DNA from 3 places in the Oleomonas cavernae genome. Region 3 is predicted to be linked to each of the others. Evidence: predicted binding sites of a transcription regulator. Region 3 holds the regulator's gene; each other region holds the start of a gene.
The links. The regulator LexA, encoded in region 3, represses DNA repair genes until DNA is damaged. The targets are predictions, from matches to a motif close to TGTTCTANNTANGTTC.

Region 1: the regulator LexA is predicted to act here: its motif matches at 3,637-3,652, upstream of D3874_RS13100 (PA0069 family radical SAM protein).
Region 2: the regulator LexA is predicted to act here: its motif matches at 2,662-2,677, upstream of dinB (DNA polymerase IV).

What each region holds. Positions count from the first base shown of each region.
Region 1 covers NZ_QYUK01000011.1:1,933,958-1,939,967, reverse strand. Annotated here, with positions in the region: gene D3874_RS13120 (ribonuclease HII) at 1-101, opposite strand, end outside; gene D3874_RS13115 (DUF1326 domain-containing protein) at 186-821, shown strand; gene D3874_RS13110 (DUF2182 domain-containing protein) at 832-1,614, shown strand; gene D3874_RS13105 (polysaccharide pyruvyl transferase family protein) at 1,637-2,425, shown strand; gene D3874_RS13100 (PA0069 family radical SAM protein) at 2,422-3,567, opposite strand; gene D3874_RS13095 (hypothetical protein) at 4,116-5,225, opposite strand; gene D3874_RS13090 (phosphotransferase) at 5,237-6,010, opposite strand, start outside.
Region 2 covers NZ_QYUK01000016.1:81,499-87,508, forward strand. Annotated here, with positions in the region: gene D3874_RS25650 (acetyl-CoA acetyltransferase) at 1-726, opposite strand, end outside; gene D3874_RS25655 (glutathione S-transferase family protein) at 736-1,356, opposite strand; gene D3874_RS25660 (CaiB/BaiF CoA transferase family protein) at 1,376-2,551, opposite strand; gene dinB (DNA polymerase IV) at 2,700-3,782, shown strand; gene D3874_RS25670 (LysR family transcriptional regulator) at 3,918-4,835, opposite strand; gene D3874_RS25675 (alpha/beta hydrolase) at 4,987-5,811, shown strand; gene D3874_RS25680 (efflux RND transporter periplasmic adaptor subunit) at 5,998-6,010, shown strand, end outside.
Region 3 covers NZ_QYUK01000011.1:1,451,902-1,457,911, reverse strand. Annotated here, with positions in the region: gene gltX (glutamate--tRNA ligase) at 1-264, opposite strand, end outside; gene D3874_RS10660 (ComEC/Rec2 family competence protein) at 383-2,461, shown strand; gene lexA (transcriptional repressor LexA) at 2,684-3,388, opposite strand; partial or broken gene pip (prolyl aminopeptidase) at 3,479-4,428, opposite strand; gene D3874_RS10645 (molybdopterin molybdotransferase MoeA) at 4,439-5,575, opposite strand; gene moaC (cyclic pyranopterin monophosphate synthase MoaC) at 5,637-6,010, opposite strand, start outside.

The DNA of each region.
Region 1 (6,010 bases), 480 kb from region 3:
ACCGGCCCGGCCCAGGGGCCGCGCCCGGCCTCGTCGATGCCGCAGACGATGCCGCCATGGGCGATCTCGCGGCTGAGGTCCGGGGCGGGGGCAATCGGCATGGCTCTTCGATAAAGCGCCGATGCCGCCTTATCAAGGGCCCTGCCGAGGCGTACACTGCGGCCTTCGCATCGGGGGAGGCGACCATGCCCGGCATCGACTGGCTGATCCGCGGTACGCAGATTTCCGTGTGTAACTGTGATTGGGGCTGTCCCTGTCAGTTCAATGCCCTGCCGACCAAGGGTCATTGCCGGGGCGCCGCCTGCTACCAGATCGACGAGGGGCATTTCGGCGACGTCTCGCTGGCCGACACGCGCTTCGCCGTGATCTTTGCCTGGCCCGGGCCGATCCACCTGGGCAAGGGGACGGGCCAGCTCATCATCGATCGCCGTGCCGATGCGCGGCAGCGCGAAGCCCTGATGAAGATTGCGGCGGGCGAGGAAACCGAACCCTTCGCCACCATCTTCAACGTCATGACGGCGATGACCGAGACTTTTCTCGAGCCGGTCTTTGCCGACGTCACCTTCGAATCCGATCCCGAGGCCTGTATCGGCCGCTTCTCGGTCCCCGGCCTGATCGAGGTGAAGGCAGAGCCGATCCGCAACCCGGTCACCGGGGCGACCCATCGCGCCCGGGTGGTCATGGCCGACAGCTTTGAATTTGCGCAAGCCGAATTCGCCAGTTCGGCGGTGAAGGCGTTCGGGACGATCAAGCACGACTGGGACGTGGGCCACGCCCATTTCGCCCCGGTGAACATGACGGGGCAGGGCCTCGTCCGCTGATCCGTCCGCCGTGGCGGGCGCGCTCGAGGCGCTGCTGCGGCGCGACCGGCTGATCGTCGCCCTTGCCATCGCCCTGGTTACGGCGCTGGCCTGGGCCTATCTTCTCTCGGGCGCCGGCATGGGCGCCTCGGGCCTCGAGATGACGGCCATGAGCGGCTGGTTGCCGGGGGCCGCCATGGCCATGCCCGCGCCGCCCTGGACGCCGGCCTACGGGCTCATCGTCTTTGCCATGTGGTGGGTGATGATGGTCGGCATGATGCTGCCCTCGGCCGCCCCCATGCTGCTGATCCACGCGGCCTATGGCCGGCGCCGGCAGGTTGCGCCGACCGTGATCTTCGCGGCCGGCTATCTCGCCATCTGGGGCGTCGCCAGCCTGGGCGCCGTGCTGCTGCAATGGGCGCTGACCGGTGTCGGCCTGATGGACGGCATGATGCAGGTCTCGAACGGGGCGGTGGCGGGGCTGCTGCTGATCGCCGCCGGGATCTATCAGCTCACCCCGGCCAAGGCGGCCTGCCTGGGCCATTGCCAGGCCCCCTTCACCTTCCTGCAGCGCCACAGCCGGCCCGGCCGCCTGGGTGCCTTCCGCATGGGGGTGGAGCACGGGCTCTACTGCCTTGGCTGCTGCTGGGGCCTGATGCTGTTGCTGTTTGTCGGCGGGGCGATGAACCTGGTCTGGGTCGCGGGGCTGGCGGTGCTGGTGCTGATCGAGAAACTGGCGCATCTGCGCTGGCTTGGGCGGGCGATCGGCGTAATCCTGTGCCTTGGCGGTCTTGCCGTGGTGGCGGCGCCTTGATTGCGGCGTCGAGGTTGCGTGCATGTCCCTGCCTGATCGAATTCCCTATTGGACCCGGGGCGAGCCGCGCACCAATTTCGGCGACTACCTGACCGAGCTGCTCTATGACGGCCTGTTTCGCGGCCGGACCGACTGGATCGACGGCGAAATCCACCTGATCGGCAGCGTGATCTCCGACCTCTATGTCGAGGCGGCGCGGGCCGCCGGCCATCGCCGCATCGTCTATTGGGGTTGCGGCCTGCGCCATCCCCACGACCTTGCGCCGGCGAACCGCAAGGCGGCCAAATTCTGCGGCGTGCGCGGCCTGCTGACCCGGGCCGTGCTGGGCCTGCCGCGAACCACGCCGATCGGCGATCCCGGCCTGTTGCTGCCACGTTTCTACCGGCCGGCGCCGGCGCCGGATTTCGCCGGCAAGGCCCTGTGCATCCGCCATGTCGGCACCAGCATGAGCGATGCCGCCCTGCTGAAGCAGACCGGGGCGGACGTCGTGCTCAGCCCCTGGATCAGCCCCGACCGGGCCGCCTGCCATCGCCTGATCGATGCCATCGCCGCCGCCGACTTCGTGCTGACCGCCTCCTTGCACGGCGCCGTCGTCGCCCATGCCTACGGCGTGCCCTTCGCCTATCTCAACGACCGCAAGATCGACGTGCCGTTCAAATGGGCGGATTTTTCCAGCTCGATCGGCTTTGAATGCGATTTCGTCTCGACGGTGAAGGAGGGGCGCAAGCACCATGCCCGCAACGCCCGGCAACGCCCGGCGTTACTGACCCTGGATGCCCTGGTGGCGGCCGCGCCGCTGAAGCCGGCCTAGTCGCCGAACAGGGCCATCTGATCGTCACGCTCGAGCGGCCGGCGGAATTTGGTGATGTCCAGCGGCCGGCGCGAGATGTCCAGTCCCAGGCGGGCGGTGGCCAGGCGGAAGCGCTGGGCGATCAGGTCGGCATAGGGCCCGGTGCCGCGCTGGCGCAGGCCGAAGGTCGAGTCGTAAGCCTTGCCGCCGCGCATGTCGCGGATCAGGGCCATCACCCGGCCGGCCCGCTCCGGCACCGCCGCCGCCAGCCATTCCTGGAACAGGTCCTTGATCTCCAGGGGCAGGCGCAGCATGACATAGCCGGCGATGGTGGCGCCGGCCTTGGCCGCCGCCTCGAGGATCGCCTCCATCTCATGATCGTTGAGCCCGGGGATCATCGGCGCGGTCATCACGCCCACCGGCACGCCGGCGGCGCTCAAGGCCTTGATGGTTTCCAGCCGCTTCTCTGGGGTGGCCGCGCGCGGTTCCATCCGGCGGGCCAGGCGGCGATCCAGCGTGGTGACCGACAGCGCCACCTTGGCCAGGTTGAGCCTGGCCATGCGCCCCAGGATATCGATATCCCGCTGCACCAGGGCCGACTTGGTGACGATGGTCAGCGGGTGGTTCCAGCGCTCCAGCACCTCCAGGATGCCGCGCGTGATGCGCAGCTTCTTCTCCACCGGCTGATAGGGATCGGTGTTGGTGCCCATGGCGATGGGCCGGCAGGCATAGGACCTGGCGCCCAGTTCCCCCTCCAGCAGGCGGGCGGCGTCGGGCTTGGCCAGGATGCGGGATTCGAAATCGATGCCGGGGGAAAAGCCCAGATAGGCGTGGGTGGGCCGGGCAAAGCAATAGGTGCAGCCGTGCTCGCAACCCCGGTAGGGATTGATCGAGCGATCGAAGGAAATATCCGGGCTGTCGTTGCGGGTGATGATGGTGCGCGACTTGTCGGTCTGCACCCGCGTCTCGATGCGCGGCGCCGGCTCGTCGCCCTGGCCCCAGCCGTCATCGAAGGCGACCGCGTCGAAGCGCTCGAAGCGGCCGTTGGCATTGGACAGGGTACCCCGGCCACCCCGGGCGGCGGCATCGACCTTGGCCGTGCCTTCCTGCCGGCCCGCCGTTTCCGCCGTCTCCTCCAGGCGCACGGTGACAGGCCGGGGCACGATCCGCCCGGATCCGTTCTTCGCCTTGGGTGCGCGTCCATCGACCATAGCCGCAGCCTAGCAGGAAAAGAACAAATAGGGAACGATTGTTGGCGGGCCTTCCACTCCCAGTACGCACCACGCTCAACCGTCATGGCCGGGCGAAGTCCCACGGCTGTCCGGTTAAGGAAATCGGGTTGTTTCAAGGCATATGCGTACCACTCTCAATCGTCATGACCGGGCTTGTCCCGGTCATCCACGTCGGGACGAGCCACCTTCGTTGAAGAAAGAAGCAGCTTGCCGACGTGGATGGCCGGGACTTCGCCCGGCCATGACGAGTTAGGGTGGTGAGGATGGAAAGAAAACCACCCGAAGGAAGTGGCCTCCCGCGCCCGATTTCCTTAACCGGACAGCCGTGGGCGAAGTCCCGGCCATCCACGTCGGCAAGCTGCTTCTTCCGTCAACGGACGTGCACTGTCCCGACGTGGATGCCCGGCACGAGGCCGGGCATGACGAGTTTGGGTGGTGGGGATGGAAGGGAAACGCCCTGGCCTTCAGGGTTCATTTTCTCAGCCCGCTGCCGGATCCAGGATGTCCTTGAAGCCCGAGGGGGCGTGGGGGCCGACGATCAGTTGCTCGAGCACGCCGCGGCCTTGGCCGATGCTGCCGTCGGGCCGGGTCATGGTCGCGGTGACGAAGGCCTGGATATGCAGGTGGGGCGGGAAATAGCCGGTTACCTCGGCCAGCTTCAGCACCTCATGGCCGATCGCCAGCGGCCCCTTGTTGCCGCCGTGCGGCCATTCCGGGTGACCGTAGCCCAGGCCCATCATGTAGAAGTGGAACTTCGGGGTGAGGTCGATCCGCGTCTCGCCGCCGCCACGGTGGCGATAGAACAGCGACGCCTTGGCGGCGTGGCGCGAGCCGGGGATGAAGCTGACCGCGGCATGGCTGCTGGCCATCTCCTTGGCCTCGCCGCCGTCGAGGGGCTGGATCACGGCATTGTTGTTCCAGGCCTCGCCCTGGGCATCGTCGTTGACGTGGAACAGGGTGCTGCAATCGCCGAAGTTCAGCGGCGCCCACAGCCAGTAGAACTGGAAGGGGGCGGGCGGGGCGAATTCCTGCAGGTCGGGCGCGCCGATCGGGCGCACGCCCCAACTGCGGTCGCGGGTGCCGGTGAAGCGGTCGGGCGAAATCTCGATGCGCCTGCCGGCGACCTCGACCCAGCCCTCGTAGCGCCCGCTCTGGGTCAGGCGGGTCAGGTCCATGAAGGTGCGCGGGCCGATCCGATGGGTAAAGCGCGGCTCCTTCAGGGGCCTGGCCCGACAGTGGAACTCGAGGTCGGCGCGCAGGCCGGACTCGTTGCCGTCGACCGCGATGCGCAGGACTTCCAGGGGCTTCACCACCTCGATGGCGATCGGGCCGACATGGGTATCCAGCCGTTCCATGTTGAGGTGGCGCGAGGCGTGCAGGTTGTGCTGCACCCCGTCGACCACGACGCAGAACGAGGCATCGATGATGTTGAGGTGCGGGTAGACGCCCAGGGCGGCGGCGAAGAAGACCGCGCCATCGTCGCTGTAACCGTTGAAGAAATAGCGGTCGTAGAAGTTGCGGTCCGTGCCGGCGAAGGCGATCGGTTCCGGCGTCTGGTGGATCGGGTAGTCGTCGGCCTTGGTAAGCATGGGAACCTCGATTAGGGGGACAGGAGGGAGAGGGCGCCCAGCGTCTCGATCTGGTCGGCGTGCCGGTGCAGCATGGTCAGGAACATCGCGTCGCCCCGCGCTGTCTGCTCGACCAGGATCGCCGCGGCGAAGGCCATCTGGAGCCCTGAGAAGCTGAACCAGCGGTAGTCGCGCCACAGGGCGTCGAACGGGTAGTCGGTGATCCCCGCTTCCCTCAAGCGGGTGTGATAGTGGCGGACCAGTTGTTCCTCGTGGCGGCGGCGGTCGGCCTCGACCAGGCCCGCCCCCAGGAAATAGGCGACATCGTTGGCCGGCCCGCTCAGGCTCAAGGTCTGCCAGTCGACCACGGCCAAGGGCCGGTGGCGGCCGCCGAACAGCATGTTGTCCAGGCGGAAGTCGCCGTGGCTGAGGCATTTCGGGCCGCGGTAGCCTTCCGCCCAGAGGGCCAAGCCGGCGACGAAGGCATCGCCGATCGCCGCCGCCCGGGGCGAGACGCGGTCGCCGTAGCGATCCTTGAACTGCGGCCACAGGGCGGCCATGAAATCAGGCGTGATCATCGGCGGCGGCGCCGCGCTGGTGAATTGCAGCCAGGGATAGGTGTCGAGCATCGGATCGTTCCAGTGGCTGGCATGCAGGACCGCCGCCGCATCCATGGCCAGTTCCGCCTGTGCCAGCGTGCAGCCCGCGAGCTGGTCGCCCTGGACTGCCGGCGCCATGTCCTCCATCAGCAGGGTGACTCGGTCGGTCGCCTCGTCGTAGTCGCTGTAGAACAGGCCCGGCGCGAT
Region 2 (6,010 bases), on a different contig from region 3:
ATTGGCGACCATCAGCTTGGTATAGGGCCAGGCGATCAGGCGGTTGTCGGCGGTGGGCGTGGTGATCGCCTCGGGCGTGAAGTCGCGGCCCAGCCAGGCATAGGGGTTGGTGGCCGCCACGCTTGAATAGCGCGACCACAAGCCGCCCGACTCCGCCAGCGCCTCGTCCGGGGTCTGGCCCCAGTGATGCGCGGTCGCCGCATCGTAGAAGGGATAGACCGTGATCGGCCGGAACACGCCGTGGCGGATCGCCATCTCGTTGGCGAACTCTGACGCCCGGACGCTGCGCGCCGGCTTCTCGGCCTTGGGCGTCCAGGGCAGGTCGATGCCGGCCTTGCGTGCCTTGCCCAGGGTGCTTTGCGATTCCGCCCCGCAGATCGCGGCGACCGTGCTTTCGCCCCGGGCGATCCGCCCGGCGGCCTCGTGCAGATAGCGGATCGGGCTCTCGCCGCCGACCGGGCCATAGACCGCGCGGGCCGGGGCAATACCGAGGCGTTCGCACAACTGCGCCGCCGGCGCGGCATAGGGCCAGGTGACCTGGTTGACGATGTCGATCGAGTCGAGCCGGGCGATCAGGCCGGCGCCTGCATCCTCCTCGGCCTGGGCCAGGGCGGCGGCCATCAGGGCCAGCGGCTCCAGACCTTGCGTCCAGTCCTTGGGCCGGTCGGTAACCTCGCCGATGCCGACGATGACGGGAATGCGATCAGGGGTAAGCGCATGGGACATGATCGGCCTCTATACGTTTTTCTCGGCCGCCTCGGCGCGGCGATAGGCGTCGCGGTCGCTGATCCGCGCCCAGTAGTCCTTGATGTTTTCCGGGAATTCGCCGGCCAGCCCCAAGAGGCCGGCCAGTTTCAGCGCATAGCCGAAGGAAATGTCGGCCGCGGTGAAGCGCCCGGCACAGACGAATTCGGGGCCGATCAGGGTGGCGGCGGCGCGCAGGCGCGACAGGAACCACTTGGCATAGTCCTCGGCCGCCTGCGGCAGGCGGCGCTCCTCGGGCTCGAGCATGGTATAGCGCAGCACGATGGTCTGCGGGAAGGTCAGGGTCGCCTCGCCCATGTGCAGGAAATTCAGATAGGGGCCATAGTCGGCCTCGTCAGGCGTTACAGCCAGTGGCGTCGGGCCATGGCGGGTGACGAGATAGTGGCAGATGGCCGCGGATTCGGTCATCAGCTTGCCCTGATCGTCGATGAAGCTGGGCACCGTGCCCAGGGGATTGAGGTCGAGATAGCCTTCCTGCCGGGCGCGGGGCGGAAACGGCATGATCTTCAGCTCGTAGGGCAGGCCGAGCTCTTCCAGCGTCCACAAGGCGCGGAACGAGCGTGCCCGGGCACAATGATACAGGGTGACCACCAGTAACTCCTCCCGCCCCTCAGGCGCTTTTTTTGGCCAGGCCCAGCTCGGCCCGGATGGCGGCGGTATGCTCGCCCACGCGCGGGGCCGGCTCGATGGCGATGTCAGGCGCCGCGGCGAAGCGCACCGGCGGCCGCATTTCGAAATAGGCACCCTCGCTCGGGTGCTCGCGCCGGCGGAAGAAGCCTGCCGCCTTCAGGTGCAGGTCGGCCATGATATCGCTCAAGTCCCGCACCGGCATGGCCGGGATCTGCTCGGCATTGAGCGCCACCATCCATTCGGCGCTGGTCCTGGCCGGGGTCAGTTCGGCGACGGCCTGGTAGAGCAGCGCCGAATTCTTCATGCGCAGGATCGGATTGGCCAGGTGCTCGTCATCCAGCACTTCCGGCTTGCCCAGCACGGCAAAGACCTTGGCCCAGCTCTGGTCGGTATAGGGCACGATGCTGATGTAACCATCCTTGGTCGGGAACGGCTGGCGATCCGGGTCGATCTGGCGGGCATAGCCGACCGGGCTGGTCGGCGGGTCGAACACCGCGCCGAACAGATGTTCCTCCAGCATGAACTGGGTGAAGGCCTCGAACATCGGCACTTCGACGAACTGCCCCTCGCCCGTGCGCAGGCGGTGAATATAGGCCGCCAGCACCGCATAAGCGCCGTGCAGCCCCGCCACCTTGTCGGCGATCAGCGAGGGGATATAGCGCGGCCGGGGATTGCCATCGACCCGCGGCAACAGGGTGGCAGTGCCGGTCGTCGCCTGGATGACATCGTCATAGGCCTGGAGATCGGCGTAGGGCCCGTCCGAACCGAAGCCGACGCAATGGACGTAGATGATATCGGGGTTGAGCGCCTTCACCGCCTCGTAGCCGAAGCCCAGCCGCTCCATCGCCTGACCGCGCACGTTATGGACATAGACATCGGCACTGGCCAGCAGGTCGGCCATGGTCTTGTGATCTTCAGGGTTCTTGAGATCAAGGGCGACCGACCGCTTGCCGCGGTTCAAGGTCATGTGGCAGGGGCCCATCAGCGGCGTCTTGGCCGGGCGCCCGGCCTGGCGGAACTGGTCACCCGCGGGCGGCTCCACCTTGATCACGTCGGCGCCCATGTCGGCCAGGGTCTGGGTGCAATAGGGACCGAATACCACCGAGGTCAGATCGATGATGCGGATGCCTTCCAGCATGCGTGGGCGCGGGGCCATTGATTCCTCCCGGTTTCTCGAGGGCACTAGACCGCAAGGGGCCGGGGCGGGTCCAATACGAAATCCGCGCGATTAAGACGAAAATCGTCTTTATTGCCCGACTCAGACGATGTTGCTAGTTTGTTCGCAAGGCGACGGCGCAAATCCGATGGTTCAGGCAGACGGCCGCAAGATAATCCACATCGACATGGACGCGTTCTATGCCTCGGTGGAACAGCGCGACAACCCCGAGCTGCGCGGCAAGCCGCTGGCGGTGGGCGGCTCGTCCCTGCGCGGCGTGGTCGCCGCCGCCAGCTACGAGGCGCGCAAGTTCGGCGTCCGCTCGGCCATGCCCTCGGTCACCGCCAAGCGCCAGTGCCCGGAACTGATCTTCGTCCGCCCGCGCTTCGACGTCTACAAGGGCGTCTCGCGCCAGATCCGGGAAATCTTCGCCCAGTACACGCCGCTGATCGAACCCCTGTCGCTGGACGAGGCCTACCTCGACGTCACCACCAACCTGAAGAACATGGCCTCCGCCACCTTGATCGCCCAGGAGATTCGCGCCCAGATCTTGAGCGAGACCGGCCTGACCGCCTCGGCCGGCATCTCCTACAACAAGTTCCTGGCCAAGCAGGCCTCCGACCACAACAAGCCCAATGGGCAATATGTGATTACGCCCGGCATGGGCGCGGCCTTTGCGGAAGCCCTGCCGGTGGCCAAATTCCACGGCGTGGGCCGGGTGACCGCGGCCAAGATGAACAAGCTGGGCCTCTTCACCGGGGCGGATTTGAAGGCGCAGAGCCTGGAATTCCTGCAACGCCATTTCGGCAAGGCCGGCCCCCACTACTACGCCATCTCGCGCGGCCAGGATGCCCGCCAGGTGGTGCCCGACCGGCCGCGCAAGTCGATCGGCTCCGAGACCACTTACTTTCAGGACCTGCGCGAACCGGCGGCGGTCGAGGCCGGCGTGCTGGGCCAGGCCGCCGAGGTCTGGGAATATTGCGAGAAGACCGGTGTCACCGGGCGGACGGTGACGGTGAAGATCAAATATGCCGACTTCCAGCAAAGCACCCGCAGCCACACGGTCGCCGTGCCCGTCATCGACCGCGCGACCCTGGAGGCGGTCAGCGTCGACCTGGTGCGCAGCATCTATCCCCTGCCCAAGCCGATCCGCCTGCTGGGCGTCTCCCTCTCGAACCTCTCCACCGAGGAACGCGAAGAGACCGAGCAGTTGCCGCTGGATTTGGGGTAACACCCCACCGCCGTCATCCCGGCGAAGGCCGGGATCCATCGGCGTGGAACGCGTGGTATTGCAGAACCAGGCCAACCCGGGATCTCGTGCTGCATCGGCATGGATCCCGGCCTTCGCCGGGATGACGGTCGGGGCTCACAACCGCTGCGAACCGAAATCTTCCCGGGCGAACAGGCCAGCGACCCAGTCGACGAAGACGCGGACCTTGTTGCTCAGGTGCCGGTTGGGTGGATAGACCACATGCAGCGGCTTGGCTTCCGATTGCCAATCGGGCATCACCGGCACCAGTTCGCCGGATTTCAGATAGCAGCGCGCCATGAACACCGGCACCTGGAGCACGCCCAAGCCGACCAGCCCGGCCAGCAGGTAGGCCTTGCCTTCGTTGACGGCGACGGCACAGCGGCCGTTGATCTCCAGGCGTTCGGCACCGCGCACGAAGTTGAAGGGTACGGAACGGCCGGCACGGGCGGTAAAGAAGCCCACCACCTGGTGCTCGCGCTCCAGGTCCCTGGGGTGCGTGGGCGCGCCGTGGCTTGCGATGTAGGCGGGCGCCGCGCAGGTCACGGTGGTCATCTCCCCCACCCGCCGGGCGATCAGCGAGGTGTCGCTCAACTCGCCCACACGCACCACGCAGTCGACATTCTCGGTCAAGAGGTCGGCCCGCCGGTCGGAAACGCCGAGGTCGAGCTGGATCTCGGGATAGGCCGCATGGAAGGCGGGCAGGGCCGGGATGATCACCAGATGGGCGATGCTGCCCGGGACATCGACCCGCAGCTTGCCCTTGGGCTTGCTCTGGGACACGGTCATGCCGCCGTCGATCTCGTCGAGGTCGTTCAGCAGGCGCACCACCCGCTCGTAATAGGCGGCGCCGTCGGCGGTGACGGTCACGCTGCGCGTCGTCCGGTTCAACAGTTTGGTATTGAGATGCGCCTCCAGCCCCTGGATCAGCTTGGTCACCGTGGGCTTGGGCATTTCGAGCAGGTCGGCGGCGCGGGTGAAGGTGCCAGCCTCCACCACCCGAACGAACGACCGCATGGCGGCGAGCTGGTCCATCGCACACTCCTACCGCAGGTGCGGTATTATTCACGTATGGAAAAAATGAAATAGCAAACTGGGTATTTATTGGCAACCAGAGAAGACTTACCTTCCATCGCAACGCAACAGGGCCTTCCCCGCGAGGGCCCGCCCATTCAAGGCCACCGCCATGGAGCCGAATTGCAAGGATGACAGCATCGACTGCGGCGAAGCCGCGTCGATGGCCGTGCGCATCTATCGCAATGCTCAGGTGCCCGCCGCCGGGGCCCTGGTCCTGCACCTGCATGGTGGCGCCTTCATCGGCGGGTCGCTGAACACCGGGCGCGCGGTCTCTACCATGCTGGCCGATGCCGGCGCGGTGGTGATCTCGGCCGATTATCCGATCGCCAGCGGCAATCCGTTCCCGCGGGCGCTGCAATCGCTCTTCAACGTGCTCAAGCGCCTGTACAAGAACCGCACCCAGTGGGCGGGCAAGCACGGCCGGCTGTTCGTCGCCGGCGAGGAGGCGGGCGGCAACCTGGCCGCCGCCCTCGCCCTGATGTCCCGCGACCAGCAGGTGCCCAAACTCTCGGGCCAGATCCTGCTGTCGCCGATGCTGGACCCGATCATGGCCTCGTGCTCGATCCGCGAGGCCGAGGCCGGCCCGGTCGGCTGCAAATGGGCCGACGGCTGGCGCAGCTACCTTGGCACGGCCGACAAGGCCAGCCACCCCTATGCCGCCCCGGTCAATGCCTCGCGCCTGGCGGGCCTGGCCCCGGCCCTGGTGCTGACGGCGGAAGACGACCCGATGCGCGACGAAAGCCTGGCCTATGCCCGATGTTTGGCGGGTGCCGGCATCGCCGTGACCCAGCAGGTCCTCCCCGGCCCCAGCCATTGGCCCGATGCCCTGGGCCACACGGCCTACCCCGAACCCGGTTGGGCCAAGGACGTCCGCGACGCCTTTGCCCGCTTCTTCACCCTGACCACGGCAGCGGCGATGCCAGTGCCCGCCTGACTGCCCACAACAACAGCCCAGGACCCGTCTCCGCCGGCGCGCCACCGCGCCGGATGGCGAAACCGTCTCCGCCTTGCGGCAGGCGCGGGGGGCTCGATCGCAAAATTCAAGGATTTTTACCATGGCCCACACCGCCGACCCCGTTTCGAACTCCCCGTACCGTCGCGTTCAGTAAAGGAGTCCCCCATGTCCAATCCGT
Region 3 (6,010 bases):
CGCCTCCGCGGCATGCAGGTGGGCACGGGAAAACTGGTGCACTACCTCGCCGTCCCAGTCCAGGCCCAGCCACTGAAGGCCTTCGAAGATCTTGCCGATGGCGTCCTGCGTGGAACGCTGGCGGTCCGTGTCTTCGATGCGCAGGCGGAAGGTGCCGCCGAAGTGCCGGGCGAACAGCCAGTTGAACAGCGCGGTCCGGGCGCCGCCGATATGCAGGTAGCCGGTCGGCGAGGGGGCGAAGCGGGTAATCGGGGGCTTTGACATCGACTTGGGGGGCTTTCTTCGTTGGCGTTTCTTTAGCACGGCGAAAAGCCTGATCACACCCCCGTTCCAGCCTGCTAGGATCGCGCAGGAGTCGTATCGCCGGGGTCGTTTCGCGCCAGTGTTCCGCCAGTCTCTTGCCGCCTTTCTGGACGCCGTGCTGGCCGAGCGCGAGCGCTGGTCGCTGTGGCTGCCCGTGGGGCTGGGCACCGGCGTCGGGAGCTACCTGGCCCTGCCGGTGGAGCCGCCCTGGTGGCTGGCCCCCGCCATCCTGGGCGCCGTCCTCGCCGGCATCGTCTTCAGCCGGCGCACACCGGGCCTGCGGCTGGCGCTGATCGCACTGGCCGCCGTCGCCGGCGGCTTTGTCGCCATCAATCTGCGCGTGCTGACGGTCGCAACGCCGGTGGTAACGGCGAGGCAAGGGCCGGTTCTCGTCGAGGGGCGGATCGTCGAACTCGAAGCGCGCCCGGGCGAGCGGCCGCGGCTGGTCCTGGCCCAGCCCGCCATTGCAGGGGGCGCCGTTGCCCCGGCGCCCCGGCGTTTGCGCCTGTCGCTGGACCCCGACATGGCGACCCAGGGGTTCGGCCCGGGCGATATGCTGAGGGTCAAGGCCATTCTGCTGCCGCCGCCCGGTCCCGCCATGCCCGGGGCGCCCGACCATGGCCGCTCGATGTGGTTCGAGGGCATCGGCGCGGTTGGTTACGCGGTGGCCGCGCCCGAGCGGCTCGAGGCGGCCGACGCCGGCTCGCTCGCCCGGTGGCGGCATCGCCTGGCGCTGCGCATCGGCCAGGGCTTGGCGGCGCCCGAGGGTGCCATTGCCGCGGCCTTGATGGTGGGCGAGCGCGGGGCGATCCCGGAAGCGACCGAGGAGAACTGGCGGGCTGCGGGGATCTCGCACATCCTCTCGATCTCGGGCCTGCATCTGGGCCTGGCGGCGGGCCTCGTCATGTTCGGGCTGCGCTTCGCCCTGGCGGCGATCGCGCCGATCTCGCTGCGCCGGCCGGTGAAGAAATGGGCGGCGGCCATCGCCATCCTCTCGGCCGGGGCCTACATGGTCGTCGCCGGCATGGATGTGCCGGCCCAACGCTCGTTCATCATGACGGCGATCGTGCTGCTGGCGGTGATGGTCGACCGGCTGGCCATCACCCTGCGCCTGGTCGCCCTGGCCGCGGCGGCGATTCTGCTGATCGAGCCTGAAGCACTGATGACACCGGGCTTTGGCATGTCCTTCGCCTCGGTAACCGGGCTGGTCGCCGGCTTCGAGGTGCTGCGGCCCCGGATCGGCGCCTGGCGTGCCACCTCGGGCGACGGCTGGATGCAGCGCATCCTGCTGGCGCTTGGCACGATCCTGGTCTCGAGCGTGATTGCGACGGTGGCGACGGCGCCCTTTGCCATCGCCCATTTCGGCCGCCTGTCGCTCTACGGCCTGGGGGCGAACCTGATCGCCGTGCCGATCACGGCCTTCGTCATCATGCCGGGTATCGTCGTGGCGGCGGTGCTGATGCCGCTGGGGCTCGAGGCGCCGGCGCTCTATGTCGTGGGGCAGGGGATCGCCGCCGTGGACTGGGTGGCGCGGGCAGTGGCCCAGTTGCCGGGGGCCGCCCTGGCGGTGCCGGCCATGGGCCAGGGTGCCCTGGTGCTGTTCGTGCTCGCCGGGCTTTGCCTTTGTCTGTGGCGGGGCCGCCTGCGCCTGACCGCCTTGCCCCTGCTGGCGGCCGCGGCGGTGGCCTGGGCCGTGGACATCGGCGATCCGCCTGTGCTGCTGGCGCATGAGGAAGGCCGGGCGGTGGCGGCACCGGCGGGGGATCGGCTGCGCCTCCTGCCGCCGGGAAGCCCGGGTTTCGTCGTGGAGCAATGGACGGAGCGCCTGGGACTGCTCGAGGCGCAGATCCTGGCGCGCGAGTCCGCTTGCCGGGACGGCTTGTGCCGAATGGATCTCGCGGACGGCCGCAGCGTCGTGGTGATCGCGCGCGCCACCGACACACTGCCCTGCGCGACCATCGTCATCGCCCCAAGGACCTCGCTGCCCCGCCGATGGGACTGCGAGGGCCTGAAACTGGTGATCGACCGCGAGCGGTTGGCGCGCACCGGCAGCTTCGTGGTCGAGGCCGGCGAGGGCGACCGCTTGCGCCTGATCAGCGTCGAGCAAACCCGCGGCCTGCGACCATGGACCCCGGCCTATTGGTTGGGCGAACATTGAGAGGCCTGTCCGGCTCGTGGGCTGGAACCTTGGATCCCCTCTCGATCGTCATGCCCGGCCTTGTGCCGGGCATCCACGTCGGGACACAGTCAAGTCCGTTGACGAAAGAGGCAGCTTGTCGACGTGGATGGCCGGGACTTCGCCCGGCCATGACGGCAAAAGGTGCACCTGGTCCCAGACACCTTGGGCCTGCGCCGGGATGACGAGGTAAATTGAGGGCTTTTAGTGATAGCGCCGGAACAGGCCTACCAGCTTGCCCTGCACCTTCACCCGGTCGGGGCCGAAGATGCGGGTCTCGTAGGCCGGGTTGGCAGCCTCCAGCGCCACGGCGTTGCCCTTGCGGCGCAGGCGCTTCAAGGTCGCCTCGGCATCGTCGATCAGGGCGACGACGATGGTTCCATTCTCGGCCGTGTCGGCGCGGCGGATGATGGCGATGTCGCCGTCATGAATGCCGGCATCGATCATGGAATCGCCCTGCACCTCGAGGGCATAGTGTTCGCCCTTGCCCAGCATGGTGGCGGGCACGGCGATCGAACGGGAATTGTCGGCCAGCGCCTCGATCGGCGTGCCGGCCGCGATCCGGCCGTGCAACGGCAGGGATACCGCCGTGAGCGACTCGTCGGTGCGGGCGGCGGGCAGGGGGGTGGTGAAGGTGCCGGTGATGACCTTGCCTTCGGAGGTCGCGATGCGCGGGCCGCGGGTGCCCTTGATCGGATCGGGCAGGCGGGTGACTTCCAGGGCGCGGGCGCGGTGCGCGAGGCGGCGGATGAAGCCACGCTCTTCCAGGGCGGTGATCAGGCGGTGAATACCAGACTTGGATTTCAGGTTCAGGGCATCCTTCATCTCGTCGAACGACGGGGACACGCCCTTCTCCCGCAGGCGGGCGTCGATGAAGACGAGCAGCTCGTATTGCTTCTTGGTCAGCACTGCCAGCCCCTTGGAATCAAGACAGGAACATTACCTGAACACTTTTCTGTTCTATTTTGGTTCTGGTTGAGCGTCAAGAGCGCACAGCCCTCAGGCGGGCAATTTCTTGAACTTCTCGCAGGCGGCGACCAATGCCGCCCGCGTCCCCGGCTCGAAGGCATTGTGCCCGGCGTCGGGAACAATCTGGTACGTCGCTTCCGGCCAGGCCTGGTGGAGGTCGTCGGCGGAGCGGATCGGGCAGACCATGTCGTAGCGGCCTTGCACGATCACGGCCGGGATCCGCCGGATCCGGTCGACATCCTCGATCAGCTGGTTCGGGCGCAGAAAACTGTCATGGATGAAATAATGCGCCTCGATCCGCGCCAACCCAAGCGCTGTTACATCGTCGGCGAAACCGCGCACGGTTTCCGGGCTGGGCAGCAGAGTCGAGCACGAGCCTTCGTAGACACTCCAGCTCCGCGCTGCCGGCATGTGGATCGCCGGGTCGGGATCGGTCAGGCGGCGGTAATAGTTGGTCAGCAGGTCGCCGCGCTCGTCCTCGGGCAGGAAGCCGGCAAAGCGGCGCCAGTTCTCCGGGAAGATCTCCCGCATGCCGTAGAGGAACCAGTCGATCTCGCTGGGCCGGCACAGGAAGATGCCGCGCAGGGCGAGCGCGATCACCCGGGCCGGGTGGCTCTGGGCGTAGGCGAGCCCCAGGGTCGAGCCCCAGCTGCCGCCGAACACCACCCAGCGGTCGATGCGCAGATGCTCGCGCAGGTGCTCCATGTCGGCGACCAGATGCGGCGTGGTGTTGCCGTCGGTTGCCCCAGCGGGCGCGAGCGGCCGGCGCCGCGCTGGTCGAAGACGACGATGCAATAGGCTTCGGGATCGAAGAAGCGGCGGTGCACCGGCTTGGCCCCGGCGCCCGGGCCGCCATGGACGAAGACCACCGGCAGACCGCGGACATTGCCCGACACTTCCCAATAGAGGCTGTGGCCGTCACCGGTATCGAGATGCCCTGACAGGACCGGCTCGATATCGGGGTAAAGCTCGGTTCGCATGGGGACCTCGTCAGAAAGTGTCGAGCGGGATGGCCGGCAGGATGTCGCCCGCGGCGGCGGCCGGCGCCAGGGGCGGCCGGACCACGAGGACATCGGCCCGCGCCAGCGCGCTGAGCTGGGACGAATCCTGCACAGGCAGGGGGGTGACAAGCAACCGGCCATCCTGCCCGTGCGTTGCCGTGGCCCGGATGTAATCCTGTCGCCGGTCGTTGGCCGCGAATGCCGCCGCCGCCACGGCCTCGACCGTCGCGGGGCCATGGCCGGGCAGGCCGGACAGTCTGGCAACCGCCGGCAACAGGAACAGAAGGGCACCGATCAGGCTGGACACCGGATTGCCCGGCAGGCCCAGCAGCGGCACGTCGCCGAAGCGCCCGAACATCAGCGGCTTGCCCGGCCGCATGGCGATCTTCCAGAAATCGAGGTCGGCGCCGTCCTGCGCCAGCACCTTGGCGATCAGGTCGTGGTCGCCGACCGAGGCCCCGCCCAGCGTCACCAGCAGGTCGGCGCCCGCGGCACCCGCCGCCTTGGCCGAGAGATCGGCCGGATCGTCGCGCGCGATGCCAAGGTCGATGGCGATGCCGCCCGCCCGCTCGATCAGCGCGGCCAGGGCGATGCTGCCGGCATCGACGATCTGGTGGGGGCCGCGCGCCTCGCCCGGGCGCACCAACTCGTCGCCGGTGGCAAGGCAGGCGATCCTGGGCCGGCGATGAACCTGGACCAGCGGCACGTCGGCGGCGGCGGCCAGGGCGATATCGCGCACCGACAGGCGCCGGCCCGCGTCGATCACGACGGCGCCGGTCTGGAAGTCGAGCCCGGCGCGCCGGATGTGGCGCCCCAGAGTCGCCGCCTGCGCCAGGGTGACGCGGTCACCGTCACGGGTAGCATCTTCCTGCAGTACGACGGCATCGGCGCCGGCCGGCACCGGCGCCCCGGTGAAGATCCTGACCGCGGTGCCCGCCGCCACCGTGCCGTCGAAACCGCGGCCGGCAGCGGACTCGCCGATGATCTCCAAGGTAACGGGGGCGGTCGCCGCATCCGCTGCCCGCACCGCCCAGCCGTCCATGGCGGAAAGATCGAGCGGGGGCTGGGTCCGGCGGGCCTCGATCGCCCGGCCGAGTACCCGGCCGGCGGCGGCCGACAGCGGCACGCTCTGCGTCCCGACGGGCCGAGCGCCGCCAGGATCCGGCTACGCGCCTCGTCGACCGGGATCATGCCGCCGACCAGTCGCCCGATTTGCCGCCGCTCTTGGCGATCAGGCGGATGTCGGCAATGACGATGCCTTTGTCGGCCGCCTTGGCCATGTCGTAGATGGTCAGGGCGGCGACGCTGACCGCGGTCAGGGCTTCCATCTCGACGCCGGTCGTGGCCGTGGTCTTGGCCGTCGCCTCGATGGTGATGGTGCCGGTGTCATGGTCGAGGCTGAAATCGACCGCGACATGGGACAGGGGCAGGCCGTGGCACAGCGGGATCAGGCTGTCGGTCCGCTTGGCCGCCATGATGCCGGCCAGGCGGGCGGTGGTCAGGACATCGCCCTTGGGCATCTGCCCCGCCGCGATGTCGCCCAGGATGTCGGGCCGCAGCA